One region of the Solidesulfovibrio carbinoliphilus subsp. oakridgensis genome, then DNA from elsewhere that is predicted to be linked to it. Evidence: predicted binding sites of a transcription regulator. Region 1 holds the regulator's gene; each other region holds the start of a gene.

Region 1 (9,794 bases):
TGGGAGCCTACCCCTGCCGGGTCAAGCCGGAAACCCAGGCCGCCGCGGCCTACGCCGCCGAGGAGATTTCCGAGCGCCACCGCCACCGCTACGAATTCAACAAGACCTACGCTCCCTCGTTTGAAGAGGGCGGGATGGTCTTAAGCGGCCTGTCGCCGGACGGCGAGCTGGTCGAGATCGTGGAACTGCCGGACCATCCGTGGTTCCTCGGCTGCCAGTTCCACCCGGAGTTCAAGAGCAGCCCCATGCGTCCGCATCCGCTCTTTCGGGAATTCGTGAAGGCGGCCAAGCGGTACAAGGGCTAGCACGACGTTCGCTGAAAAGCAGGGGCATAGTTTTTAGAAAAAAATAAATATTCTAATTTGTTGTTCTCAAAATTCGTATGCGCGGATTTCGAGAACGCGGCATGAGCGGACGGCGTCGCCTCGGGTCGTCCCGCCGGGGCCGGGCGGCGCGAGGAGGCGGGTGGTATGGCGCAGGATGCGAAGCTGGCCGCGACGCGGGCCAGGGACGTGGCCTTGCTCGTCCTTGACGTGGACGGCGTCCTGACCGACGGCGGCCTCTATGTCGACGCCCACGGCGGCATCGCCAAACGGTTTCACGCCCACGACGGCCTCGGCATCAAGGCCGCCCAGATGGCGGGCTTGCAAGTGGCGGTCATAAGCGGCCTCGACAGTCCGGCCGTGGCCGCCCGCATCAAGGAACTGGGCATTGGCGAGTACCATCCCGGCCACCACCACAAGGTTCCGATCCTGACCGGCATCCTCGGGCGGCTGGGGCTTTCCCCCGGCCAGGCCGCCTACCTCGGCGACGACTGGGTGGACGCCGGCCCCATGGGTCTGGTCGGCCTGCCCATGGCCGTGGCCGACGCCCAGCCGGAAATCATGGACCTGGCCCTGTGGGTGGCCAGCCGTCCCGGCGGGCACGGGGCGGTGCGCGAGGCCATCCGGTTCCTGCTTCAGGCCAGCGGCCGTCTCGAAGCGGCCTACGCCTGGTTCCTCCCGGAAGGGTAAGCCGTGCCGATTGCCACGATCCTTCGATTGTGGCATGCTTTTTGTTGAGCGGGCGGGGCGTCGGCCTTGCCCCCGCTTTTCGCACCAACATCCAAAGGACCTCGCACGGCGGTAGACATGGCCCTGGAACTGCGACAGCAGCTCAAACTCTCCCAGCAGCTGGTGATGACTCCCCAACTGCAGCAAGCCATCAAACTCCTGCAGCTCTCCCGGCTCGAGCTGCTGGAGAGCGTGCAGCAGGAGCTTTTGGAAAACCCCCTTCTGGAGGAATCGATCGAGGAGGACCGCCAACCGGAGCGGACCATGGCCGAGGACAACCTGGGGCCGACCGGGAATTCCAGCGACGCGGCCATGGAAAAGGAACTCCTCAAAAACGCCGAATGGGACGACTATCTCGGCGATTTCGCCAGCACCGGCCGCCAGTCCCAATCCCGGGAGTCGGAGATGCCCGAGGAGGGCATGGCCTTTGACGCCAGGCTCGCCTCCAAACCCTCCCTCGAAGGGCACCTCGGCTGGCAGATGCGCCTGTCGAATTTCACGGCCAAGGAACTGGAGATCGGGGAGAGTATCGTCGGCAGCCTCAATTCCTCGGGCTACCTGCGGGCTTCCCTCGAAGAACTGGCCCAGATGGCCGGAGCCTCGGTGCCCGAAGTGGAGACCGTGCTCCACCGGCTCCAGCGGTTCGACCCCGTGGGCGTGGCCGCCCGGACCCCGAGCGAATGCCTGCTCACCCAGATCGAGGTCTACGGCTACGAGGACACCATCCTCATCGAGCTTGTGCGCGACCACCTCGAAGACCTGGAGAAGAAACGCTACAAGCCGCTGGCCAAAAAATTTCATATCACCATGGAAAAACTCAAGGAATACCTTGAGCTGATCCAGACCCTCAATCCCATGCCCGGAGCCAGCTACGGCTCGGGCGATCCCATTTTCGTGAGCCCGGACGCCTTTGTGTACAAATACGGCGGCGAATTCGTGATTATTTTAAACGAAGAGGGCATGCCGCGGCTCAACGTCAACACGACCTACATGGCGGAGATCAATCCGAAAAACGACAAGGACAAGGATTATCTCCAGGACAAGATGCGCTCGGCCATGTGGCTGATGAAAAGCCTCTACCAGCGGCAGCGGACCCTGTACAAGGTCCTTGAGAGCATCGTGAAGTTCCAGCGGGAATTCTTCGAGGAGGGGGTCACGCGGTTGCGGCCGTTGATCCTCAAGGATGTGGCCGACGACATCAGCATGCACGAATCGACCGTCAGCCGCATCACGTCCAACAAGTACGTGGCCACGCCCCATGGCATTTTCGAGCTCAAGTTCTTTTTCAACAGCTCCCTTGACCTCGACGACGGCGGCACGGTCGGCTCGGAATCGGTCAAGGCCATGATCAAGCGGATTATTTCCGGGGAGAATGCCAAAAAGCCTATCAGCGACGAGGCCATTGCTGATATGCTCAAAGACGAGTTGCAGATCAACATCGCCCGGCGCACCGTGGCCAAATACCGCACGGCCATGGGCATTGAATCCTCGTCCAAGCGCAAGGAAATTTTCTGATGCTTCGGGCCGGGCTTCCCCGGCCCAATACCACGCCATCTGGAGGATCTCATGAACATCACTTTTAATTTCAAGAACTTCGAACCTTCCGACCATTTGCGCGACTACGCTCGCAAGCGTCTGGAAAAGCTTGCCAAATATGCTTCCGCCAATGACGCCTCCGAACTGCAGGTCAATCTGGCCGTGGAAAAGACCCGCCAGATGGCCGACGTGATCTTCGTGGCCGACAATATGCATATCTCGGCCCATGAGGTGTCCGAGGACATGTATTCCACCATCGACATGATCCTCGACAAGGTGGAAGCGCAGGCCAAGAAGTTCCGTGAGAAGCAAAAGGACCGCCGCCGCCAGTCGACCGAGACCGTGCGCATGGACGTCATCACCATCAACGCCGACAACGCCGGGGCCCGCACGCCGACCATCGTCGAGACCAACGAATACGAGCCCAAGCCCATGGCCGTGGAAGAGGCGGCCATGCAGCTTGGGACCATCAAGCACGAATTCCTGGTGTTCATCAATTCGGAAACCGAACGGCCCAACGTCATCTACCGTCTGCGCAACGGCGACTTCGGCCTGATCGATCCTGGAACGGGTGTGTAGATGCGTCTCGAGGACTATCTCCAGCCCGAATTCGTGATCGGGGAGCTCGCGGCCGAGTCCAAGTCCGAAGTGCTGGCCGAGCTGGTCGCCAAAATTGCGGCCGGCCTGCCGGGTTTTGACGCCAAACGGGCCCATCAGGTGCTCCTTGACCGGGAAAGCCTCGGCACGACCGGCATCGGCGACACCGTGGCCATCCCCCACGGCAAGATGGAGAGCCTCGAAAAGATCGTCATCGCGGTCGGCAGGAGCCTCAAGGGCGTCAACTTCGATGCGCTGGATTTCAAACCCTGCCGCATCTTTTTTCTCGTCCTTGCGCCGGAGCACGTGGCGGGCCTGCACCTGCGCATCCTGGCCCACATCTCACGGCTCCTCTCCGACGAATCGTTTCGGCACGCCTTTTTGAGCGCCGAAAACGACGCGGCCCTGTGGCAGGTTCTGACCGCCGCCGCCTGAAACGCGTAGCACCGTCTCCTTGCGCGCTTGCCGTCACACAAGCGCGCAAGGAATCGGTTAGAGCTTGAGGGCGGGGGGCAAAGACACCATGGAAGAAACGCCGACGGAACTGAAAATCGTCATTTTGACGGGGCTGTCCGGCTCGGGCAAGAGCACCGGCCTGCGGGTGTTCGAAGACCTGGGCTTTTTTTGCGTGGACGGCCTGCCGGTCGGGCTCGTGCCAAAGCTCATCAATCTTTTCGACGAAAAGGGCGGCCAGCGCTACAAGGGCCTGGCGCTTGGCATGGATGTGCGGCAAGCCGACCTCGATACGGACTGGGGCGTGACCCTGGCCCAGATCAAGGTGAAAAACGTGGCCCCGCAGATCATCTTTTTCGAGGCCGACACCCAGGAAATCATCCGCCGCTATGCCACCACGCGCCGGCCCCATCCCCTGGAAAGCGCCAACCGGGGCCTCGAGCAGGCCGTGCTCGAGGAACGGGAACGCATGACGCCCTTGCGTGAAGCGGCCGACATGGTGCTCGACACCACCCATTTCTCCATCCACGACCTGCGCCGCAAGTTGCAGGAAAAGTGGGCTTCGATCCGTACCACGCGCGGCACCCTCAAAGTCCACGTCATGAGTTTCGGCTTCAAGTACGGACCTCCCTCCGAGGCGGACATGGTCTTTGACCTGCGTTTTTTGCCCAATCCTTATTTCGTCCGGGAGCTGCGCGAGCAGACCGGCAAGGACGCCCCGGTGCGCGACTATGTCCTGGCTGCGGATCCTGGCCGGGAGTTTCTTTCCCGCCTTCAGGAATTCCTGCTCTACCTGCTGCCGCTCTATGCCCAGGAAGGGCGCTACCGCCTGACCGTCGCCTTTGGCTGCACCGGCGGACGGCACCGGTCCGTGGCCGTGGCCGAGGCCGTCTTTGACACCCTGTCCAAGGCTGGCTATAATATTTCCCTGGAACACCGGCATATCGAACGCGGCTAGGGCGTCGTTGCCGGCAGCCGGGGAAGCCGCGGCTGCGGCCTTGGGGTCCCAGGCGGAGCCGGACGAAGGACCCGGGCGGAGCCTTACAGGCGCCCGGCAACGGCGGGACGGGACGGCCGGGGCGCACCGCGCGCCCTTGGTTTTTTCCGGCTGCCCGGGGCAGGCCGGATCGGCCGGCAGCGGTGCGGCGCGTTCTGCGTGCCTGGCCCCTGTTCCGGTGCCGAGCCACTGCCGGCAACAGTGTCGTTGCGGCAAAGAACCCCTGATGTGACGCTCGCCATGGGCCTGCGCCTACGGATACACAATGACGAATGTCCAATCCCGGTCGGATGCGCCGGTCGGCGTGGTGGTGGTCACCCACACCGATTACGGGGCATGGCTTCTCAAGGCGGCGGAATTCATCCTGGGACCCCAGGAGCGCTGCCGGTGCGTCAGCGTGGACATGACCCATCCGGTGGATGAGACCCTGGTGACGCTCAAGGCCGCCATCAAGGACACCGAGCAGGGCGGGGGCGTGCTTATCCTGACCGACATGTTCGGCGGCACCCCGACGAACTTGAGCCTGTCGCTCCTCGGCACCGGACGGCTCGAAGTCCTCACCGGCGTCAACCTGCCCATGCTGATCAAGATCCTCGGTTCCCGGACCAAGGCTCTCGAAACCCTGGCCGTCGAAGCCAAGCAGGCCGGATGCCAGGGGATCGTGGTCGCGGGCGAGGTACTGCGCAAAAAGGTGGCCGAGGGATAGCCCATGGCGTTTGTTCGCGTGGACAATCGGCTCGTGCACGGCCAGATCATCGAGTCCTGGCTGCCTTTCACCCACGCCCGGACGATCCTTGTGGTCAACGACGAGCTGGCGGCCGACTACCTGCGCCAGGAGATCATGTCGCTGGCCATCCCGGCCGGGGTGCGCATCGAGTTTTTGCCGGTCGGCGCGCTCATGGGATTCTTGTCGCGAAATCCGCTGGAATCCGAGGACGCCCTGATCCTTTTTTCCGGTTGCCGCGACGCCAGGGCCGCCTACGAATTGGGACTCGGCTTTGCCGCCCTCAATCTCGGCAACCTCCACTACGCGCCCGGCAAGAAGCAGGTCTGCCCCCATGTCGCCTTGTCCAAGGAGGACGAATCCTGCCTGGATTTTCTCCGGGACAAGGGCGTGCGTCTCGATTACCGTTGCGTGCCGAGCGATCCGCAGCAGCTGCGCGCGGTCTAGTGTGGCGTCCGCTAAAAAATATGCGCATATTTTTTAGAAAAAAATAATTATTTAAATATTTTATTCTCGAAATTCGTATCCACGAATTTCGAGGACGCGACACTCGGCGACCGCTCGCCGGCGACGCCGTTTTTTCGGAACGCCCGGCCACGGCGGGGACGGCGGGCGCAATCGGCAACAACGAATAGCCCGGACGGGATGGAAACGATGACCCATCAGGCCGATATCTTGCTGCATGTTTTTGGCGTCGCTTTTTTTTTGTCCTTTTCTCGTCGTTCCGTTTCTTCCTGAACGCGGCGCTCCTTGAACGGCCCATCGTCATCGGCTTTTTCTGGGCCGCGGTCCACGGCGACCTCGATGCGGCGCTCAAACTGAGCCTTTTCTACGAACTCTTCTGGCTCGACGGCATCCCGGCCGGCACCCACATTCCGCCAAACGCCGCGGCCGCCACCCTGGCCGGCCTCTCGCTCATGTACGTCTTCCAGCTGACCTCGCCGGCCGAGGCCCTGTTCGTGGCCGCAACCACCGGCATTCTCGGCCGCCTGTTCGCGGCCCTGGAAGGGGCCCAGCGCGTGATGGAGAACATCGTCCTGTCCCGGTACACCGCGGCCCGGGAGCGCTCTCGGGCTCCGTTTTCCCCGGCCCGGCTCATCCGCCGGGCCTTTCTCGACATGGCGGTCCTAAACGGCGTGACCTTCTGCGTGGTCCTGGCCGCGCTCGTGGCCCTTTACCATGTGCTTTTGCCCATGGTCTGGCCGTACCTCAGCTCCTCGGGCGCGACCTGGAGCCAGCTGTGGATCCTTGGCAGCCTGGGCGGGGTTTTGTCCCTGCGCTATCGGCCGGCCTACGTGGCCCTGGCCTGCGGCATGGCCCTGACCGTGGTCTGGTGCCTGGTATAGGCGCCTGTTGCCGGCCGCCTCCCGGGGTTTTGTCCCAAAAAAGCAATCCTTGCCACGGGAATTTGACTTGGCAAGGAACGGCTTTTGGGATATTCTTCACAAGTTTCAAATTCGCTACCAACCCGTCAGGGTTTTGGGAAAACCACCAGGAGGAAACTACTATGGCTTTGTATGTCGTTGGTCACAAAAATCCGGACACCGATTCCGTCGCCGCCGCCATCGCCGTGGCTGATCTGATGAACAAGGCCAAGGGCCTGGATGCCAAGCCGGCCACCCAGGGCGCGATTCCGCCCGAAAGCGCCTTCGTGCTCGAGAAGTTCGGCGTGGCCGCTCCGGAGATCGTCACCGACGCCACCGACAAGCAGATCATCCTGGTTGACCACTCCGATCTGGCCCAGAGCCTGGACAACCTGGCCAAGGGCGAAGTCATCGGCATCTACGACCACCACAAGCTCGGCGACGTGACCACCCCCAATCCCCTGGACATCCTGGTCAAGCCGGTCGGCTGCTCCTGCACCGTGGTCAAGATGATGTACGACTGCGCCAAGGTCGAGATCTCCAAGCCCATGGCCGGCATCATGCTGTGCGCCATCCTGTCCGACACCGTCATGTTCAAGTCCCCGACCTGCACCGCTGACGACAAGGCCGCTGTCGAGGCCCTGGCCAAGATCGCCGGCGTGGCCGACGTCATGGGCCTTGGCGTCGAGATGTTCAAGGTCAAGTCGGCCGTTGGCGGCACCCCCGCCCGCGACCTGGTCTTCCGCGACTACAAGGACTTCGACATGGGCGGCAAGAAGATCGGCATCGGCCAGCTGGAAGTGGTCGACCTGTCCATCCTCGAGCCGATCAAGGCCGACCTGCTCGCCGAGTGCAAGAAGGTCAAGGCCGAAGGCCGTCATAGCGTCTTCCTGCTCTTGACCGACATCATGAAGGAAGGCTCCGAGATGCTGATCGTCTCCGACGATCCGAGCTACGTGGAAAAGGCCTTTGGCGTGAAAGTCACCGGCGACTCCGTGTGGCTCGACGGCGTGCTGTCCCGCAAAAAGCAGGTCGTGCCCCCGTTCGAGAAGGCTTTCGCCTAACCCTTTCCTTCTTCTCGTTTGGCAAGGGGGCGGTCTTCGGACCGCTCCCTTTTTTTATTCCGGACGCCGTCGCAACCGGGAGCGGGTGGCCGCCCACCTGGGACAGCCGGCCGGCGGACGGAACGGAAAGGGGAGGCGAAAAGGAGGCTTGGCGGAATATTCGATTCCACCTTGCGGCAGGCGCCAAAGTGGGGCAGGAAAGAGAAGAGGGACGTTCAGGCGCGGATCGCCGTCCGGGGCAGAGCTTTCATGAACGCGAAGGAAGCGTGGTGTTGCGGCGTCACCTTCGCCCGGGCAGGGAGGAAGCTTTCATGCGCTCCACACGCGAGGCGGTTGACTACATCAAAGGCTTCTGCATTTTCATCATTGCCTGGGGCCATTTGCTCTACAATAACTTCCCTGGAAAATTCACTTACTTTGGCAATCAATTCGTCGCTTTCTTCTTTGTGGCAAGCGGCTATGGAATCTTCCTGTCCTTGGCAAGGCAATGCGAGGGGCCTGGCAAACTGAATCTCCCGGCGTTTTACAAAAGACGCTTCCAACGCCTCTTTCCTCTCTATTGGCTTTGGTTTGTCGTTGCCTTGTCTCTTTCCCAACCGCTCGGCTGGCAGGATCTTTTTTTGCTGCGCATGTATGATCCGCCGGTGTGGTTTCTCAATGCCATTGTCCATTGTTATCTGCTGGCACCGCTGCTTTTTTTCATGATCCGCCGTTTGAAGTGGGGCTCCCTGCCGGTTTTGTGTCTGCTCTTGTACCTGGTCAATGCCGCCTTCCGAACCCTTGGTCTGCCGGATATGCTCGTTTACGGATTTCGAAAAATATACCTCTTTCACATCTTTCTTTTTGCCGTCGGCATGTTGCTGCCCTCATTATTGTCCATAGCGTATGATATAAAACGTCCAAAAACGCTGGTCGTTTTGTGCTTCGGCCTGTTCCTGCTGGCTTCGCTCCAGACATCCCCCGATCGTTTGGAGGCCCTGGATCTCTCCTATGTCAAGTTGCCATACTTTCACATCAATAAATATAACATCATCCTCACCCTGTCCGTCGCGGCCATATGTTTTATCATGATTCAGGCACGGCCGGCCATGCCTCTGCAAAGAACAATGGTTCTTTTTGGCAAGTATTCCTTGCCACTTTATTTATTCCATACGTTTTATGTGAATATTGTGGTATTTTTTCTGGGAAAGGAGCAGGTACAACTCGTGTACTTTGCTGTCTTCGTTTTTTTCTTTCCTGTTTTGCTTGGCTTGTGCGCCGTGTTGCAGCATGGGGCCAACCGGCTCTGTTCCCTGCTCGACAATTCGGGCATCCAGACCGCGGTCCGCAAGGTCCTGCCGGGCTGACACACGGTTGTTTCGATTCTGGGGAGGGAATTTCCCTGGGGCCTGCCTGTCGACGCCCGTCACCCGGAGCTCGCCTTGTCCCGGGGAGGGCTTTCCAGCGGCAACGAAGATTTGTGAATAAATCATTGACATCCAAGGGTGGTCGGGGTAGTCTTCCGTTTCTTCGGGCAATTAGCTCAGTTGGATAGAGCGTTGGCCTCCGGAGCCAAAGGCCGTAGGTTCGAATCCTACATTGCCCACCATAAAGAAATCAACGGGTTACGGTGCAAAACCGTAGCCCGTTTTTCTTTTGTGGCTACCGCATGGCTAACGCCGTTGCCGGGAACTCCTCGCGCAGTGTTCCCGCTTCAGACCGGCCGGAAGCACAAAACAGCAGAATATATCTGGATTTTTTTAAAAGCAGGCGGACATCAGAAAAACGGTGTGGTCCCGGACGGTCTTTGCAAGGCCTGCTCTGGCGGGGTCGCCGGCAAGCGTTGGGAACCACGCTCGCGGGCATGGGACGGGCCGAGGTCCGGCCCCGGCAAGGTGGACGCGCCGCAGGGCGGGCCGGGCCGGCGGTCAGCCCGCCTGGGCCGTGCCTACGGCCTCTTCTCCGGTCCGCGACACCGGCCCAAGGGCGGTGCAGACCTGGTTGCGGCCGAGGGTTTTGGCCTGGTAG
Region 2 (9,794 bases), 500 kb from region 1:
AGGTGCTTCTGAACATCCTGGTCAACGCGGCCCAGGCCATCGGAGAGAAAAACGCCGGCACGGGCGGAAAGGGCCGGATCCATATCGCGGCCGCACGGCGGGGCAACGCCGTGGAGGTGTCCGTCCGCGATACCGGGCCGGGCATTCCCGAGGCCCTGCGCTCCCGCATTTTCGATCCCTTTTTCACCACCAAGGCGGTGGGCAAGGGCACGGGCCAGGGACTGGCCATCGTCCATGCGCTGATGGCCCGCCACCACGCGGGCCTTGATTTCCTCTCGGCCCCGGGGGAGGGGACGACCTTCGTCCTGACCCTGCCCCTGGCCGGGCCGGAACAGCTCACGGCGTGACCGCACGCCTGTTGCGCCGGGGGCCATCCCTCGGTATCCTCGGACGTTGGCGTCGCGGCATCCTGGATCACGCGCGGCGTCCGGAGGATCGATGGCCCAGGAACAAAGGACCGTTGTCGCCACCTGCACCCGGGATTGCCCGAGCGCCTGCGGGTTGCTGGCCCATGTGGAAGGCGACCGGGTGGTCAGGCTCGTCGGCAATCCCGCCCATCCCGTGAACAAGGGCACGGCCTGCCGCAAGGTGCCGGCCTTTTTGCGCCGCATGTACAGCCCGGAACGGGTGCTGACCCCGCTGCGAAAACGCGACGGCGCCTGGGCCCCGGTTTCCTGGAAGGCGGCCCTGGACGAGATGGCCGACCGGCTGCAGGCCTGCCTGGCTGAAGACGGTCCGGAATCCATCCTCCACTACATGGGCTTTGGCGAGCGGACGGCCCTTAAAATTCTCAATGCCCGTTTTTTCGCCCTGCTCGGCGGGGTGACGACGCTCGCCGGCACGCTTTGCGGCGGCACGGGCTACGCCGCCCAGAGCCTCGATTTCGGGCCCCGGGTGTCCCACGATCCCCTGGACCTCGAAAACGCCCGGACCATCGTCTTTTGGGGCCGAAACCCCGTGGCCACCCAGCACGGCCTGCTGCCGCACGTGCATGCCGCCAAAAAGCGGGGCGCGAAAATCATCCTGATCGATCCGCGCGCCAGCGAATCCGCCGCCCTGGCCGACGTCCACCTGCGCCCCAAACCCGGCCGAGACGCCTTCCTGGCCCTGGCCGCCGCCAAGCGGATCGTGGAAAAGGGCTGGGAGGACCGGGAGTTTCTCTCCCGCCACTGCGACGGCCTGGACGCCTACCTGGCCCTGCTCGGCCGCCACTCCCTGGACGAGCTGGCAACGGCCTGCGACGTGGAGCCCGCCACCATCGACGACCTGGCCCGGGCCTATGTGGCCGGCCGGCCGACGGCGACCCTCCTTGGCTGGGGCCTGCACCGGTTCACCCATGGCCACGAGCTGGTCCGGGCCGTGGATGCCCTCGGCGCGGTGTCCGGCAATATCGGCCTCCCTGGCGGTGGCGTATCCCAGGGATTCGAGGAGTGGGGCCCCTACGACCAGGACCTGTGGGGCGAGGGGCTGCACCCGCCGCGCCGCAGGTTCCTCATGCCGCAGATCGGGCGGGAGATTCTCGAAGCCAAGGACCCGCCGGTCAAAATGGCGGTCATCACCGCCGCCAATCCGGTCTGCATGGCCCCGGATTCCGGTTTGGTCGCCAGGGCCTTCGACAGCGTGCCGTTCGTCGTCCACATGAACCTCTTTCTGGACGACACGGCCGACCATGCCGACCTTTTCCTGCCCTGCGCCGCCTTTTTCGAGCAGCGGGACCTGGTGGCGAGTTTTGGCCACAACCACGTCGGGCCGCTCGTGCCGGCCGCGCCGCCGCCGGGGGAGTGCCGGTCCCAGTTCGACATCTTCATGGACCTGGCCACGCGGTTTCCCTTTGCCAAGGACTTCGTCAAGACGGACGAGGAGTGGCTGCGGCTTCTCGCAAGGCCGCTCTTGGAGAAGGGCGTGGCCTGGGACGACCTGCTGGCCGGGCCGGTGCGCATCCCGGACGCGCCCATGGTGCCCTGGGCCGGGAAGGTCTTTGCCACGCCGACCGGCCGGTTTCAGCTCGTTGCCGACATCACCGACTGTTCGGACTGCCGGCTCGGGACCCGCTATCCCTACCATTTCCTGACCCCCGGCGGGGCGGAGCACCTGTGCTCGGAGCGGGTGCCCGGCGACCACGGCGGCCCGGTGGTCGTGACCATGGCGACCGACGAGGCCATGCGCCTCGGCATCGCCGACGGCGGCCCGGCCCGGCTGGTCAGCGAACTGGGGACGCTCGCCGTCACCGTGCGCCACGACGCCAACGCCCGGCCGGACGTGGTGGCCTGCGAACGCGGCGGCTGGATCAAGGCCGGACAGGGGGTCAACCAGCTCATCCCGGACCTGGTCAGCGCCGTCGGCCAGGGAACGCCGTATTACGAGGCCCGGGTGGATGTGGAGAAGGTTCCATGATTGCCTGAGAGAGGCACATCGCGAAAACAAAGCCGCCCCGCTGGGTCCGTGACAGCGGGGCGGCTCGTTTATGGGAATCCATCCAAGCGGTTGGCAAACCGGCATCTCTTTAGGGCAGCAGGTGGTCCTCGCAGGCTTCCCCATTTTCCAGGGCGTCGAGGAGCTCATCCACTTTGTCTTCGCTATCGATCCCTCTGTACCACCAGTTCTCGGGCATCACGACCACAATCGGCCCCTCTTCGCATTGCTTCATGCAGCCGGTGCTGACCACTCGTGCGTCGATGTCCCGGTCGAGGATGCCTTCCTCGAAGTAGCCAAGCAGGTTGTGCGATCCTTTTTTATGGCAGATACCCTTGGCTTCGCCCTTGACGCGGAAACTCGCGCAGACGTTGATCAGGTATCGCGGCTTTTCAATGGGCATGCGTCTCGTCTCCTTGCAGTTTCGGTTCCGCTACATCTGCAGTTCGAACTTGGTCTCGGGCGCGTCCCGGTCCTCGCGGTCCATGATGGCGCCGAGGAACTTCTCCATGAGCCGCATGGCGCCGGCGTAGCCGACCGTGGGGAAGTACTGGTGTCCCACCCGGTCGAGGATCGGGAAGCCGTGGCGAACGAGCGGCGTGTCTTCGTCGCGGGCGATGTACTTCAGGTAGGTGTTGCCGATGAGCAGGTCCACGGGATCATTCTTGATCCACTGGTGGAGCAGGTACATGTCGGCCTCGCCACCGCTCTTGAACTTGCAGTCGTAGGGCACGTCCTTCAGAAGCTCTTTCATGCGCTCGTCGAAGTATTTGCCCGAGGTGCCGGTGACCGTGTAGGCCGGGATCATGCCCAGGGTGATGACGAATTCCACCAGGGCCAGGAGCTGGTCGGGATCGCCGGCCATGGTCACTTTCTTGCCGTAGAAGTACTGGCTGTAGTCGGAGATGATGTCCACGACCTGGCCGCGCTCGAAGTTGATGGACTCGGGCACGTCCGTGCCGGACATGAGCCGCAGTTCGTTGACGAAGCGGTCCGTGGCCTTGAGCCCGATGGGCAGGCCGAGGACCTTGCCCGGCACCTTGAATTCCGAATCCAGGTAGTTGACCGCGTCGGTGGTGGCCCAGCGGCCAAGGCCGAGCGTGCCGACGCTGTCGCCCATGGACGTGATCTCTTCCACCGTGGCCCCGCCCTTGGGGTACATCTGGTAGTGGCCGTCCAGGGGACCGTTGAGAACACCGTTGGTGTCCGGGGCCATGAGGATCTCGACGCCCATCTGTCCGGCGATGCGGCGGAATTCGGCCATGTCCGAGGGCTCGCAAAAGCCCGGGATGATGTTCACCTTGCCGTTTGGCGTGCCGGACTTCTTGGTGAAGCCCTTGACGATCCCCTTGACCATGTTGGCGTAGCCCGTGACATGGGTGCCGATGTAGCTCGGGGTGTTGGCGTAGACGATGTGCTTGCCGGCGGGCACCTTGCCGTCGTCGATGGCCTTCTGGGAGATCTGGCGCAGGTCGTCGCCGATGGTCTCCGAAAGGCAGGTGGTGTGGATGGCGATGGTCTCGGGATCGTAGAGGGTGAAGATATTGTCGATGGCCGAGATCAGGTTCGACTGTCCGCCGAAGACCGAGGAGCCTTCGGTGAAAGACGAGGTGCCGGCCACGACGGGTTCCTTGTAGTGGCGGGTGAGCGCCGAACGGTGGTAGGCGCAGCAGCCCTGGGAGCCGTGGCTGTGGGGGAAGCAGCCGTGGACGCCAAGGGCCGCGTACATGGCGCCGACAGGCTGGCAGGTCTTGGCCGGGTTGACGGTGAGCGCGGACCGTTCCTTGATCTCGCCGGTGGTATGTCTGAGAAGAGCCATAGTGCGTTCCTTTCTCGCGAAATCCGTTCGTTATTCCGCCACGTAGCTGGCTTCGAGCTCGGGACCGGTGGACTGCCAGGGAGCCTTGATCAGATCCCAGACCTTGGTGTTCACCATGCGGTCGATGTCGTTGTACCAGTTGATGGCGCCCTTGAATCCGGCGTAGGGGCCGCCCATGTCGTAGTTGTGGAGCTGCTTGAGCGGGATGCCCATCTTCTGGATGATGTACTTTTCCTTGATGCCGGCGCAGAAGATGTCGGGGCGCAGGAGTTCGATCAGCTTTTCGGTCTCGTAGTGGTTGATGTCGTCGATGATCATCGAATCCTTGCCCATGCCCTCGATCAACCCCTCGTAGCTGTTGAATTCCACGCCCTTGGCTTTCAAGGCTTCCATCTGTTCCGGGGTCTTGCGGGGATTGTAGCGGGTATCGTCCGGGCCGATCTCCAGGACCTCGATGTTGCGCGAGTCGGCGTCGATCTTGATGTCCGGCAGCACGTGGCGGCCTTCGTAGTCGTCGCGGTGGGCGAATTCGTACCCTGCGCCGAGGATCTTCATGCCCAGTTCCTTGAACAGCTCCTGGTAGTGGTGGGCCCGGGAGCCGCCGACGAAGAGCATGGCCGACTTGCCCTGGGTGCGGGGCCGGATGGCGGAAATGGATTTCTCGATGTCGAGCATCTCCTCGGCGATGACGGCCTCGACCCGGTCGATGAGCTCCTGGTCCTCGAAGTAGGCGGCCATGCGGCGAAGCGACTTGGCGCTGGCTTCGGCCCCGATGAAGTTGACCTTGATCCAGGGGATGCCGAACTTGCTTTCCATCATTTCGGCCACGTAGTTGAGGGAGCGGTGGCACATGACGGTGTTGAGGTCCGCGGCGTGGGCCAGGCGGAAGGAGTCCACGGTGGAGTTGCCGGAGAAGGTGGAGATCAGGGTGAAACCGCACTTCTCGAGGATCCGCTCGATCTCGAAGGCGTCGCCGCCGATGTTGTACTCGCCAAGGATGTTGACCTTGAATTTGCCTTCCACCGGCGTGTCGTCGGTGCCGATGATGTGCTTCATGATCTGGTTGTTGGCGATGTGGTGGCCGGCGGACTGGGACACGCCCTTGTACCCTTCGCAGGAGTTGGCGAAGATGGTGATGCCGAGCTCTTCCTGCATCGTCCGGGCGACCGCGTGGATGTCGTCGCCAATGAGGCCCACCGGACAGGTGGAGAAGATGGAAATGGCCCGGGGATGGAAGTTGTCGTAGGCTTCCTTGATGGCGGCGCGCAGCTTCTTTTCCCCGCCGAACACGATGTCGTGCTCGGTCATGTCCGTGGAGAAGGAGTAGGGGATGTAGTTCTCCCCGTCGGGACCGGCGTCGGTCTGGTTGCGCCGGGTCAGCCAGGAGTAGAAGCCGCAGCCGATGGGGCCGTGGGTCAGGTTGACGATGTCGCGGGAGGGGCCGAGAACGACGCCCTTGCAGCCGGCGTAGGTGCAGCCGCGCTGGGTGATGATGCCCGGGATGGTGCGGACGTTGGCCTGGATTTCGGGAATCGCCTCGCCTGTCTCGGAGCCCGGGATCATGGCCTTGGCCCGCTTGCGCGCGACCTTGGTGGGCATCTTGGCGATCAATTCCTTCTTGATCTCTTCGGTATTCAGGGGCTTGGTGCTCATCTCGATGCTACCTCATTGGTCTTTATGGTCCGGGGACGTCCGCCGCGCTCGCGCTACACGATGGCCGCGTCGCCGTCCTCGCCGGTCCTGACCCGGACGGAGTCGGAGACGGGCATGACGAAGATCTTGCCATCGCCGGCCTGGCCGGTTTTGTTGACGGACATAAGGACGGTCACCACATCCTTGACCTGGGCGTCTGGCACCACGATGGACACGATGCGCTTGGGATACAGGCGGCCCTTGGTGCCAAGCAGGGCGATGGCTTCCTCGTTTCCGGCGGCCGCGCCCTCGAGCACGGCCTGGTTGACCAGTCCCTTCCCCCGGCCGTAACCCTCGCGGGCCACGAAGGCCGGGATGCCGGCGTCGGCCAGGGCCTTTTTGGTCTGGTTCATCTTGTTCATGCGGATAACCGCCATGATTTCCTTCATGATGCCCTCCCTTAGGATTCCTTCACGCCGGAGGAGATGGTGTACATTTCCTCAACCGGGCTCACGAAGATCTTGCCGTCGCCGAAGGCGCCCTTGGAACCGGTGCGCGCGCTTTCCATGATGGTCTTCAGCACGAATTCCTTGTCCTTGTCGTCCACGACGCAGATGAGCATGACTTTGGGAATCTCGTCGTACTGGATCTCGCCGATTTTTATGCCGCGCTGCTTGCCGCGACCGGCCACGTTGAACTTGGTCACGGCCGGGAAACCGGCATCCATCAGGGCGGCCAGGACTTCATCGGTTTTCTCGGGACGAACGATGGCTCTCACCATGGTCTGCATAACGTGTTCTCCTTGCGTGCGTGCGGTGTGTGTCTGGGCGGCGCGGTTGGCTAGCTGTCGATGCCGAAGTCGATCAGAAGCTTTTCGAGCACGTTGATGGTCAGGGGCTTGGGGATGACGAACATCTTGTTTTCGTCGATCTTTTTGGCCAGGGCCCGGTATTCGTCGGCCTGCGGATGTTCGGGCGAATAGTCGATGACGGTCTTGCGGTTGATCTCGGCCCGCTGCACCTGGTTTTCGCGCGGCATGAAGTGGATCATCTGGGTGCCGAGCTGGCGGCACAGTTCCTCGATCATGTCGGCCTCGTGGTCGACCTTGCGGCTGTTGCAGATGATGCCGCCGAGACGGACGCCGCCGGTGTCGGCGTACTTGACGATGCCCTTGCAGATGTTGTTGGCCGCGTACATGGCCATCATTTCGCCGGAGCAGACGATGTAGATCTCTTCGGCCTTGCCGTCGCGGATCGGCATGGCGAACCCGCCGCACACGACGTCGCCGAGGACGTCGTAGAAGACGTAGTCGAGGTGCTTGTCTTCCTCGTAGGCGCCGAGCTGTTCGAGCAGGTTGATGGAGGTGATGATGCCGCGTCCGGCGCAACCGACGCCGGGCTCGGGGCCGCCGGACTCGGTGCACATGGTGCCGCCGTAGCCTTCCTTCAAGATGTCGTCGAGATCGACGTCCTCGCCTTCCTCGCGCAGGGTGTCGAGAACGGTCTTCTGGGCCAGCCCGTGCAGGAGGAGACGGGTGGAGTCGGCCTTGGGGTCGCACCCGACCACCATGACCTTCTTGCCCATTTCCGCCAGACCGGCGACCGTATTCTGGGTGGTGGTGGACTTGCCGATGCCGCCCTTTCCGTAAATAGCGATCTTGCGCATTTTGTAATGCCTCCTCGTGCAGAGTGTGATGGAACCCTCTTTAGCAGGAGTCATGCCAGGAGGGGGAAGGCGTGATAGTGGTGTGTTATTATATTGATATAAAATAATAATTTTTACGATCTTCGTTGTAGCTCCGGAATTGCGCCTCGCTTTGCGACAAAATTGTCTGTGATGCTACGACAAAATTGTTTGAGTCGTAGGCGCGGCCAGGGCAGGCGAGGGAATGGCAGATGGGCCCGAAGTGGCTGGAAGAGGTCCGGCCAGGCGCTCCGTGAAGGCATGGGAGGAAAGGCCCGGTCCGGGCCGACGACTGGGACGAGACGGATGGTTGCCGCCAGAAGCGGCGTCGGATTACGGAAATGTCAAAAGGGGAGGCGTGTCGGTGGGGGGGCCGGCGCGGACCGGGGGGAGCCCGGCAAGGGCTCGGCCCCATCCGGCCTCGGCGACAGCGGCACGGGGACCGGATTCGGTCCGGAAGGACAGGGGTTCACGGCCACGCCGGCCGGGAAACCCTCAGTACCGCACGAGGCCGTCGCGAATGACGGCCTGGACCGCGTCCACGGCCTCGGGGTCAAAGGCCGTGCCGCGCAGGCGCGCCACCTCGGCCAGGGCCACGTCCACGCCGAGGGCCGGGCGGTAGGGGCGGTTGGAGGCCATGGCGTCCAGCACGTCGGCCACGGCCAGGATGCGGGCCTCGATCCCGATATCCCCGGCGGTCAGGCCGCGCGGGTAGCCCGAGCCGTCCAGTCGCTCGTGGTGGGACAGGACGATTTCGGCCACCGGCCAGGGGAAGTCGATGTCTTTTAGGATTTCATAGCCCGTGGCCGCGTGCTGCTTCATGAATTCCCATTCGAGGCCGATCAGCTTTCCGGGTTTGCAGAGGTAACGCACGGGCACGCTGATCTTGCCGATGTCGTGGAGCTGTCCGGCCACGCGGATGCCGGCCACCGCATCCTCGGTGAGGCCCATGGCCCGGGCCATGGCCGAGGCGAGCTTGGCCACGTTGTCCTGGTGCCCGGCGGTGTAGGGGTCGCGGAAGCGCACGGTCTTGGACAGGGATTTGACGGTCTGGTGGAAAAGGGTGCGGGTGGCTTTGAGGCTTTTGCGCAACTGCTCCTGGGAGCGCCGCCGTTCGGTCACGTCCTCCATGGAGCCTTCGTAAAGGACCACCGCGCCCTGGCCGTCGCGAACGGCCCGGGCGTGGATGGACACCCAGATCCGCGCGCCGTCGCCACGGGCCAGTTCGGTCTCAAGGGCACGCACCACGCCGACCGCCTCCAGGGTGGCCCGCAGGAACTGCCGGTCCGCGGGGGCGACAAAGAGGGTTTCGGCCATGTCCGGCTGCCGGGTCAGGTCGGCCGGGGAGGCGTAGCCGAGCATGCGGGCCAGGGCGGCGTTGACCGTGACGAAGCGGCCGGTCGGAGTCATCTGGAAAAGCCCTTCCAGGGCGTGTTCGAAAATGGCCCGGTATTTTTCCTCGGCCTCGGTCAAGGCCCAACTCGTGCTCTTTTCGGCCGTCACATCGCGCAGATAGCCGAAATAGAAGACCTCGCCGGCCTGGGACACGACCCGGCGGGCCGATTCCTCCACCCACAGCACGAAGCCGTCCCGGCAGATGGCCTGGTATTGGCGGCCGGCGACGAAGCCGTCCCGGGCCAGGTCGGCCAGGATGCCCTGGCGGGCTTCGGGGTCCAGGTAATACTGGTCCGGTATGGCGGCCATGGCTTCGAGGAAACCGGCGGGGGCCTCGTAGCCGAAAAGCGCGGCCATGGCGTTGTTGACTTCGAGCAGGACACCGTTTTCCCCGCGCAGGTACACGGCCAGCGGCGCGTCGTGAAAGAGCAGGGCCGCCGGGTCCGTGGCCTCGGCGCCCGTGTCGCCAAGGGCGGTGGGGAGAATATGGATATCGGAATTCATGGGCCGGACGCGATCAGGTAAGGAAACGGCGCACGAGGGCCACCAGGCTTGCGGGCGCAAAGGGCTTGACGATCCAACCCGTGGCTCCGGCCGCCACGGCCCGGTCGCGCAGGCCGCGCTGGGATTCGGTGGTCAGGACCAGGATGGGGATGAATTTGGTTTCGGGCCGGGCGCGCAGCCGGGCCAGGAGTTCGATTCCGCCCATGTTCGGCATATTGATGTCGGTGATGACGAGGTCCACGCCGTCCCCCACCTTCTCCAGGGCATCGGCGCCGTCCACGGCCTCGACGATGTCGAAACCGGCGTCGAGAAGCGTCCGGGAGACGAGCGAGCGCACGCTTCCCGAGTC
Region 3 (9,794 bases), 140 kb from region 1:
TCATGGCCGACGATGCCGCCGCCGATCGTCCCGAGGACCGACAATTGTGGATCAAGGAATTCGATCATGCCCGGGCCGACGGCAGCCACATCGTGGTGGAATCGTCGGTAAGCGTCCTACGCGACACCCGGGGGAACAGGATCGGATTGCTGGCCATCCTGCGCGATGTTTCCGACAACAAGCGCTTCGCCAAGGAACTCCTCGAAGCCAAACAGAAGGCCGAACGGGCCAATCGGACGAAGAGCGAATTTTTGGCCAACATGAGCCACGAGATCCGGACTCCCATGAACGGCATCCTCGGCATGACCCAGCTCGCCCTCAACCGCGACCTGCCCGACGACGTGCGGGAATTTCTCCAGCTCGTCCACCAGTCCGGCCAGTCGCTTCTCGACATCATAAACGACATCCTGGACCTCTCCAAGATCGAAGCCGGCCGGGTGGTGCTGGAGCAAAAGCCCTTCGACCTCGTGGAGATGGTCGAATCCACGCTCAAGCCCCTTGGGCTCCTGGCGCGGGACAAGGGGCTCACGTTCCTCTTCTCCATTGCGCCGGGCGTCCCGGACCGGGTGATCGGCGACAAGGGACGGTTGCGTCAGATCCTGACGAACATGGTGGGCAATGCCATCAAGTTCACCAAACGGGGCCGCGTGGAGGTCAAAGTCCGTCTGGCCGAGATCCAGGAGCCTGGCAGGGCGTCCTTGCTCTTCCTGATCAAGGACGAGGGCATCGGTATTTCAAGCGCCCAGATTCATTCCATCTTTGAAAAATTCGAGCAGATTGCCTCCTCTGCCCATGTCCAGTACGGAGGCACCGGCCTTGGCCTGGCCATTTCCAAGGCGCTCGTGGAAATGATGGGCGGCGTGATCCAGGTCGAAAGCGAACTCCACAGGGGCAGCACGTTTTCCTTTGTCCTTACCCTGGAGAAGGTCGCGGAAATCGAGACGACGCCCCCGTCCCCCCTGTCGGCCGGCCAGGACGGCATTTCGCCGCTTAAAATCCTGCTGGTGGAGGACAACCAGGTCAACAGCCTGTTCGCCAGCCACATCCTGCAGAGCTGGGGCCATACCGTGGAAATCGCCAACAACGGCCGGCAGGCGGTGGAGACGCTCAAAACCCGCGAGTTCGACCTCGTGCTCATGGACGCCCTCATGCCGGTCATGGACGGCGAACAGGCCACGCGGCTCATCCGTTCGGGCGAGGCCGGCAATCCGGATATCCCCATCGTGGCCCAGACCGCCTATGCCTTGCAAGGCGACCGGGAACGATTCCTGTCCGTCGGCATGAACGACTATATTTCCAAGCCCCTGAATCTGGATGAATTGCAGCGGGTTTTGGGGCGGGTCATGGAAGCGAAAAAGAAGGATCGGTCGCACTGAACCTGTCTTTTCCGCACCTTGCGATAACTATCCTTCCGTAATCAGCCACCGGAGAGCGGCAGGCGGACAGGCCGGGAGGCTGGTTGCCTGTTGGCCTTTTTTACAATTCCCGCCCCTGCCCCTGAAGCAACCTCCGGCACCAGCGTGGGACCCGACTCCCTCTCCCGCACGTCCCTGGCGGCGCGGAGAGGGGCGCATTTCTGACGGAGTCCCAGTTGCCCTCTCCCGCACGTCCCTGGCGGCGCTCGGACCTGTTTTCATATTTTTCCTGCGGCATGGGACCGCTGCGACGCATGCCTGCCAACCGCCCATGCAACGCGGCCGGACCGTTTTCCCTTCGATCCCGCCCTTTCCGCCTGCCGTGAACATCGCCTGCGGCGCGGTGCTCGAAGCCAGTAACCCGGGCCTTGGCCGCCTTCGGACGGATTTTGTCGGGAAAAATTTCCGCCAAAGAGCTTTGGCTTCGGATTTCTTTACAGCAAGAGGCCTGCCATTTCGCCTCAAACCGCTTGCTGTTCCACGTATTCCAAAGATTCTAGAAAGTTATAAATCAAACAAGCGCTTGGCACGCTCTATGCTCACAAGCAGGCAGAAGAAGAAACGCGGGTTGCCACACAGCAACAACACTGTCAGGGGTCGTTAAACACATAGGGTGTTTACAAAACATGAAAGGGGGATTTGTCATGAAGCGGTTCATCCTGAGTATCTGTCTGGCTTTGTCGATCATAGCCCTGGGCACCATTTCGTCTCACGCCTTCGTCGTTACTGGAGACTACAGCGATACCGTTGATTTCTACAGCAGCGGCACCTACGATGGGCGGACATATCAATTAATTGGCGACAATCCTGATTTCAGTTACACCCACTCTGTCGACTTCGCCTATCCGGCTGTGGACGTTACCAGCGCATTTTTGACTCTTACCTATAGCCAGGTTGATTCTTCCTGGTGGAATCCGGCCGAGGTTTGGGTTGTCCAGGCCGGAAACTCCAAGACCCAGATCGGTACGCTGGACAGCACCAGTGGATGGAAGGCCGAAACATTCAATATCCCCTACGCTCTGTACAGCTCCATTGCCGGCAGCACCTGGAATCTCTTGATCACCTTCGACGAAACGACCGGCGGCAGCGACAGCTTCAAGCTCGACAAGAGCGTGCTGTCCGGCTGCTACACCTACGACCCCTGTGATCCGGGCACCGTGCCTGAGCCCGCCACCATGCTGCTCCTCGGTACCGGCATGATCGGCCTGCTCGGCTCGCGCAAGCGGTTCATGAAGAAGGCCTAACCACTTTTCCCAGGCAACGACAAGCGGGCGGGGTCAGGACGACCCCGCCCGCTTGTCGTTGCCCTGCGGCAGCCGCACGCCGGCCCGGGCCAAGAGCGGCCTTCCCTCCGCCCCATGCCCGGGTCGGTCCGGTCCGGACAGGACCTCGCTCCAATCTCCCTCCCCCGGCCAACGCCCTGTTCACCCGGCGGTCCCGTTGCCCCCGGCCACCGCCTCGCTCACGAATTCGGCCGGAAAACGGACGTCGAGGATCCGGCCCGAACCGCGCAATAACGCATCCAGAAAAGCCGCCGGCTCCATATGGCGGTCGAAGTGGTCCACGGCCCGCCGGCGCAGGCCGTCATAAGCCGCGGCGTCCATGGCCAAGGCCATTTCCACGGCCCCGGCCAGATCCGCTTCCGAGACATATTCCAGACAGACGGCGCCGGATCGGAGCCGGGGCGAAAAAAGATGCCCGTAGCCGAGGATGGGCACCGCGCCAAGGGCCATGGCCTCCACGCCGTTGTGGCACATGGGCATGACCACGCCGGGCAAGGCCAGGAAAAACCGGCTTCGGGCCAGGACCGGAAACCACTCCTCCCGGCCGAGTCTGGCCGTGGTGGCGTCAAAGACCACGATGGACGTGGCGAGGTCCTCCTCGTCCAGGGCCCGCAACAAGGCTTCCCTGGTCGTAAAGAGCCGCACGCGCTCCTTGAAGCGGCGCAGGACGCTCCGGATGGCCACGGCCCGTGGAACCATGCCCCGCAGCAGCCGCGTCGTCCGGGCATACTGGTCCTTGAGGTTACCGGCGAAAAAGACGCCCACCGTCTTCGGCCGGCCGCGCAACTCGGGGATACGGGCCAGTTGGCCGGCCTGGTAGACATTGGGATGCATGGGATAGGGCAGGATCACGGTACCTTCGGCGCTTTCCGGCATGATATCGATGTCGTAGCTGAGACGAAGGATGCGCGTGAACCGTTCCTCCAGGTGCCCGGGGACCGGCCGGTCCGTGCACAGCAGCGCGTTTCCAGGATCCCCGCGCTCCACCTCCTTGACGAAATTGATGTTCTTCGACGAAAAGACATAAAAATAATAGGGATCTCGGTAATAATAGAGTTCTTTCCGTATGCTGCCGACGATCGAGACGAAGTAACCGGCCTGGATGAAAAACTGGGCCAGAAGATAGAGATGGCGGTCGCCAAGGGCGGTCGCATCCAGGAAGACCACCGCCCGGCCGGTATTCCTCTTCAAGGCGTTCCGGACAGCCTGGCGCAGGGAAAACCATCGGGAGGCAACGCCGTCGTGATACGGCAGGTACGTTTTCAAAAATTGCGACACCGGTCCTTCCTTCCACGCTTGGGGCGGTTCGAGGAAAATTTCCAACCTGCGACGGTTTCGAGCGATGAATTTTCCACCGCCGGAAACCGCCGATTCCACCTCATACGCTTATAGGCCGGTCCGCTCCTTGCGGCAACAGCACCCTTGCCAAAAAGAACTGCAAGCCGCCTGCCGCACGGAAGACGAAATGGGAAGGAGCGCGACCAGTCATCAGGAGACCCTGCCCCAGGTCCGTACCAGCAAAACGGACCAGCCGTTCGTATCCGTTGCCCAAAAAGATGGATTGCGCGGCGAAAATCGCCCAAACGGGCGCCCCCTCCCGGCGAAAAAAACAAAAAGGCCGGAAGGTTCTCCCGGCCTTTTCCAGATCAATGGCGCCAAAGGAGGGCTCGGCACCCTTGGAACCAAGACCAGAAGTAACAACCTGATATCATTTGGTTTCAAAAAAGTCATAGAAAGTTCAGCCTGTTTTTGACCCATCCGTTTGCCCCCCTCTTCCACAAGCCCAAAAGATCGGTCATCACGCCGGCTCGAGTCCCTGTCGTCGCTGTACAGGGAACTGCTGACCGGACATCCAGTCTCGGCAAGGCCAGACGGCAGCGCCGTTCCCGTTGGCCGTATCGCGTCTTCGTGGCCATCCTGGCCTTCTTGTCCATGTCCGTCGCCACACAGCAAGTGACTGCCCTATAGGGCTCCCAGCGCCGGTTTCGAGTTCCCGCAAGGCGACGCACTCCCATTTCACCGACCGCCCCAGGCGCTCGATAAAGACGTTCCCCATCCACCGGCCTTTGCCTGCCCTCCATGGGGATGGATATACCGGCATCCTTGAGAACCGGGATAACGTCCTGGCAGGTGAAACTGCGATCCCGAGTCCGGGCTGAAGATTCCCGGCACTCCTAGCCATTCATGGCTTCTTAGGCGATGCACGCCCTTACCGGAAATATGATAACTTTTTCTCTTGACGCGACTTGCAATCACGGGAATCCTGTTATGAAAATCCTTTTATGCAGCAAGGTGTTCGGCATTCCCCCACAGGGCTGCACATTGGAACCCGCCATGGGGTGGCCTACTCGCCTGGGAAGACATCCGTCTTTTTGTCGGCACAGACTGGACGCGGCGAGCTTGAAAACTGGCAAAGGAGGGTATTTTCTATCGAAGATGGAGAGTGGCTCCCTACATGAAGCGGTATTTTCCATTCATCTCCAAAGCAGCGAGGGGCCCATGCGACGCGTACTGGCTCAACTCACGATGCTCACGGGAATATTTCTCTTGTTGAGTGCCACTGCACAAGCCGAGACGAAATGTATGGATAATTATTCTCAACGGCTGACCTTCATTAACAATTTTCCTGAGGACGCGTACATCATTCTGACGCCTCCAAGTGATTCCACGAATACAGAGTTGTGGGGAAGCGTTGGGGGCGGGTTCAAGGATTTAGGCACTAAAGATAATCAATCCATGACGATTATAGGAAAATACGACGCGAATGGAGTAACAAATAAAGTTGAATTATGCATACCTGACAAGGGAATCTTTAGCGGAAAATTCAAATTCTATCTTGGTTGCAAGCCTCAAACAGACAAGGACAAGCCAGAATATCCCCAAGATTGTAAAATCGGTGTTCCACCTGGTCACAATCCTTTTGGCATTGATTCCATTTTTGAATTCACAGGTGGCTGTGACACAGGCCATGTGACAGCAGGCAACTGCACGCTGAATCCTTCCAACAATCATGAGGACAGGAATGAAGCCGACTACCTGGATTTGAGCAATCTCGACGGCTATACCATTCCCCTCAAGCTGGAAACGACCAGCTCGGACGATCATGCTTGCAATCTGAAGTCCTTGATCGCCATCACGGACCTGTATTCCTGTCCGAATGAAGACAGCACCTCCATCTACAACGACAAATATCAAAACAAGCAGCTTGATGCCGGTATCTCACTTGTCTATTATAGCGACAAGGCCAAGAATCTGCGTCTGGCCTGCATGTCTCCGGAACGCTGGATCGAGCCTCCCGGCGGCCAGGATCCCGTGAACACGGATCCGATCGTGATCTCCGCCGGCATCACCAAGACGCAACCCAACCTCGCCGACTGGTACGCCTGCAACGTCAAGCCTTATGACGGGGCCGATGCCGATCCCGACCAGTGCCTGACCCCCGGTTGCGGCGGGCCGCAATGCGCCGTCGGCCCGGCGGGCACGCCTGGCGTTTACGATGCGGACAGTATCGCCAAGGGCAAAGGCAGGCCCTATACGAACTTTGTCAAGATGCTCAAGGCGACGGGAAACCAAGCCTATGCCTGGCAGTTCAACGACGACGCTTCGACCATGCTTTGCCAAAAATTCGGCGCCAAGTATCTGGTCACCCTGGGGCCGGGAGAACAAGGGCAAACGCCGTATAAGCCGCAAAAATGGGCCTATGCGCATGGCGCCTGCAACGTGAGCAGCACCGGCGACTCAGACAGCCTGATCGAGTGCCAGAAAAAGCACATGCAGTTCTATTGCGGGACGGAGGATGTGGAAAAGAAAAAGCCGGGAGGTGGTTCTGTGAAGACCACCTTGCGCTATTGCAAACCGGTTGCCCAGCCACCCCAAGGCGACCAGAACCTCTGGGACGCTGCCGTTTCCTTTGACGACTGCAACAAGACCTGCCAATCGACGGGCACGGTTACCAAGGGCTTGTAACGCCATAGACGGGGCGTAGCGGAACTGGGTCCGCCGCCCGCTAACTCCGATCCGGCGGGGGAGGGGCTTCTTCCGCCGGGCCGGGATGGCGAACTTGGCCTATCCGGCCCGGCTCACCAGGAAGAAGGCAACCATATGGACCGGCAAACCCTGCTCCCGTTCGCCTCGCCCCAGGCGGCCCTGGCCCTGTGGCGCCGGCTCGGCCGCGCGGACGATTCCGAGGACGACCTGCTGGCCCGGGCCGCGGATCGGCTGGGCCTGGAGCCCGTGACCGTGGACGCGGCCACGCCGGTGGATGTGGAACTCCTCAACCGCCTGCCCGCCCACTTTGCCAAGACACACCTGCTTCTGCCCCTGGCCGCCCTCCCCGATGGCCGTGTCCGGGTGGCCGTGGCCACGCCGTTTCTGGGCACCGTGGCCGGGGAACTGTCCCACCAACTGGGAACGCCGGTGTCGCTGTGCCTGGCCAACGCCGTCAAGATCGACGAGGTCCTGGAAGCCGCCTACGGCGAGGGGGGCATGGCCCGGGCCGTCAAGGATCTGGAGGACGCGGATTTCGAGGAGCTGGAAAACATTGAGGACCTCAAGGACATGGCGCAAGCCGCCCCGGTCATCAAGCTCGTCAACAACCTGTTCATGGAGGCCATCGTCCAGAAGGCCTCGGACATCCATCTTTCGCCCTACGAGGACGGCCTGGAAATGCGCTACCGAGTGGACGGCATCCTGCACGTGGTCAAGCAGGTGCCGCGCAAGTTCCAGGCCGCCATCATCTCGCGCCTGAAAATCATCGCCAACCTGGACATCGCCGAGCGCCGCATCCCCCAGGACGGTCGCATTCGGCTCAAGGTCGAGGGTCACGACTACGACATCCGAGTGGCCGTGACCCCCACCGTGTTCGGCGAGGGCGCGGTCATGCGCATCCTGGACAAGGCGTCCATCCAGGTCGCCTTAGCCGACTCCGGTTTCGCCCCGACCATGCTGGCCCAATGGCTGGAGCTCATCAAGCGCCCCAACGGCGTCATCCTGGTGACCGGCCCCACAGGCTCGGGCAAGACCACCACCCTGTACTCCTCGCTCAACCACATCAAATCCCCGGAAATAAAGTTCATCACCGTCGAGGACCCGGTGGAGTACCAGTTGCGCGGCGTGGACCAGATCCAGGTCAACGCCAAGGTGGGCATGACCTTCGCCTCGGCCCTGCGCAGCATCCTGCGCCAGGACCCGGACGTGCTCATGATCGGCGAAATCCGTGACTTCGAGACGGCCGAAATTGCGGTACAGTCCGCCCTGACCGGCCATCTCGTCTTCTCCACCCTGCATACGTCCGACGCGGCCACGGCCATTACCCGGCTCATCGAGATGGGCATGGAGCCCTATCTCGTGGCCTCCACCCTGGTGGCCTCCCTGGCCCAGCGCCTGGTGCGCAAGCTGTGTCAGGCCTGCCGGCGCCGGGCCCCGGACGGCACCTGGTCCGCGCCTGGGTGCGAGCTCTGCGGCGGTTCGGGCTACAAGGGACGGCTGGGCATTTTCGAGCTGCTGCGCATGACCGATCCCATGCGGCGTCTCGTCCTGGAGAAATCCGACGCCTCGGTACTGGGAGAGCTGGCCCGCCAGGAAGGGCTGCGCAGCCTCTACGAGGACGGCATGGCCAAGGCGGCCCAGGGACTGACCACCGCCGAGGAAGTGGCCCGGGTGGCCTCGGCCTGACCGGGCCGCCCTGACGACACGGAGGAATCACGATTTGGCGCTGTTCGGTTACACGGCCCTCAAGGGCGACCTGCGGGTGGCGGGCGAGATCGAGGCTGCCAGCCAAGGCGAAGCCACCCTGGCCCTGCGTCGCAAGGGGCTGTCCCCGCTGTCCGTGGAGGCGCGCACGGGAGCGGCGGGTGTGGCCGGTCCGGGCCCGGGACTTTTTCCCAGCCGAGGGATCGGTACCAAGGACGTGACCAAGTTGACTCGCCAACTGGCCTCGCTGCTGGGATCCGGCCTGACCCTGTCCCGGAGCCTGGCCCTGCTGGCCCGGCAATCCGAGGCCAAACGCGCCCGGGGGGTCATCGACGCCCTGGGCGAAAAGCTCCGTTCCGGCGCCACGTTTTCCGAAGCCCTGGCCGCCTTTCCCCGGGAGTTCGACGCCCTGTACGTGGCCATGATCCGGGCCGGCGAGGCCGGGGGCCGCATGGAGGAGGCCGCGGAACGCCTGGCCGGCATCCGGGAGGCCTCCGAGGAGATTGCCGCCAAGTTCAAGAGCGCGCTCATTTATCCCGCCTTCATGTTCCTGGCCATGTCCGGAGCCGTCATCGTGCTGGTGACCTTCGTGGTGCCCCGTTTCGGCCAGCTCTTCGCCGACATGGGCCAGGCCATGCCCCTGCCCACCCGGATGCTGCTTGACGCGGTGGCCGTGTTCCAAGCCTACTGGTGGCTGCTCCCGGCAGTTTTGATCCCTGGCTGGCTGGGCCTGCGCCATTACGCTGCCTCGTCGGAGGGACGCTACGCCCTGGACGCGGCCGTTCTGAAAATCCCCTTGGCCGGTCGGCTCGTCCACGAACTCTCCCTGTCCCGGTCCTGCCGCACCCTGGGCGGCATGCTCCAGTCCGGGGTCCCGCTTTTAACGGCCCTGTCCTCGGCTGCGGCCGTGGCCGGCAACACCGTGGTCGCCCGCTGTCTGTCCGGCTCCATCAAAAACGTCCAGGAAGGGAAAAAACTCGGCGATTCTATCCGGACCATCGGCGGATTCACCCCCTATGCCGAGGAAATGGCGGCTGTTGGCGAGGAGGCGGGTTCCCTTGACCGCATGATGTTGCGGGTGGCCGACACCTACGACCGCGACACGGAAACCCTGCTCAAGGGCCTGACCTCCCTGATCGAACCCCTCATGATTCTGGTCATGGGCGGCGTGGTGGCCTTCATCGTGTTGGCCATGCTCCTGCCCATTTTCCAGATGAACCTGATGGCCGGATAGACTTGCAAAGGAGCGTCCCATGCGGAATGTTCTTTCTTGGCGGTCCGTAACCGTGCTGTTGGCCGCCGTGGCCACGGGTCTGGTCTGGCTGGCCCTGCCGTTGCGGGCGGCCGAGAACCAGGATCTGGACCACCTGGCCGGGGCTATCGCCAGCCTGAATGCAACGGTCAG

The links. The regulator sigma-54, encoded in region 1, starts transcription at its own class of promoters, with help from an activator protein. The targets are predictions, from matches to a motif close to CTGGCACGGNNNNTGCTT.
Region 2: a site for sigma-54 is predicted at 7,570-7,587, ahead of nifH (nitrogenase iron protein). Genes of this name have one in related genera too.
Region 3: a site for sigma-54 is predicted at 1,939-1,956, ahead of DFW101_RS05215 (PEP-CTERM sorting domain-containing protein). Genes of this name have one in related genera too.

The regions. Positions count from the first base shown of each region.
Region 1 is NZ_CM001368.1:1,040,824-1,050,617, reverse strand. Features, by position in the region: gene DFW101_RS04695 (CTP synthase) at 1-305, shown strand, start outside; gene DFW101_RS04690 (KdsC family phosphatase) at 471-1,013, shown strand; gene rpoN (RNA polymerase factor sigma-54) at 1,131-2,567, shown strand; gene hpf (ribosome hibernation-promoting factor, HPF/YfiA family) at 2,619-3,167, shown strand; gene DFW101_RS04675 (PTS sugar transporter subunit IIA) at 3,168-3,620, shown strand; gene rapZ (RNase adapter RapZ) at 3,709-4,596, shown strand; gene DFW101_RS04665 (PTS sugar transporter subunit IIA) at 4,901-5,341, shown strand; gene DFW101_RS04660 (PTS sugar transporter subunit IIB) at 5,345-5,806, shown strand; gene DFW101_RS04655 (PTS sugar transporter subunit IIC) at 6,094-6,705, shown strand; gene DFW101_RS04650 (manganese-dependent inorganic pyrophosphatase) at 6,867-7,787, shown strand; gene DFW101_RS04645 (acyltransferase family protein) at 7,721-9,133, shown strand; tRNA gene DFW101_RS04640 (tRNA-Arg) at 9,299-9,375, shown strand; gene DFW101_RS04635 (sensor domain-containing diguanylate cyclase) at 9,695-9,794, opposite strand, start outside.
Region 2 is NZ_CM001368.1:544,481-554,274, forward strand. Features, by position in the region: gene DFW101_RS02320 (ATP-binding protein) at 1-347, shown strand, start outside; gene DFW101_RS02325 (molybdopterin-dependent oxidoreductase) at 439-2,394, shown strand; gene DFW101_RS02330 ((2Fe-2S) ferredoxin domain-containing protein) at 2,504-2,815, opposite strand; gene nifK (nitrogenase molybdenum-iron protein subunit beta) at 2,846-4,231, opposite strand; gene nifD (nitrogenase molybdenum-iron protein alpha chain) at 4,262-5,884, opposite strand; gene DFW101_RS02345 (P-II family nitrogen regulator) at 5,938-6,312, opposite strand; gene DFW101_RS02350 (P-II family nitrogen regulator) at 6,324-6,653, opposite strand; gene nifH (nitrogenase iron protein) at 6,704-7,528, opposite strand; gene DFW101_RS02360 (HD domain-containing phosphohydrolase) at 8,042-9,445, opposite strand; gene DFW101_RS02365 (response regulator) at 9,459-9,794, opposite strand, start outside.
Region 3 is NZ_CM001368.1:1,176,592-1,186,385, forward strand. Features, by position in the region: gene DFW101_RS05210 (CheR family methyltransferase) at 1-1,376, shown strand, start outside; gene DFW101_RS05215 (PEP-CTERM sorting domain-containing protein) at 2,060-2,659, shown strand; gene DFW101_RS05220 (hypothetical protein) at 2,840-3,976, opposite strand; gene DFW101_RS19420 (hypothetical protein) at 4,041-4,451, shown strand; gene DFW101_RS19425 (hypothetical protein) at 5,198-6,664, shown strand; gene DFW101_RS05230 (GspE/PulE family protein) at 6,800-8,371, shown strand; gene DFW101_RS05235 (type II secretion system F family protein) at 8,406-9,623, shown strand; gene DFW101_RS05240 (hypothetical protein) at 9,643-9,794, shown strand, end outside.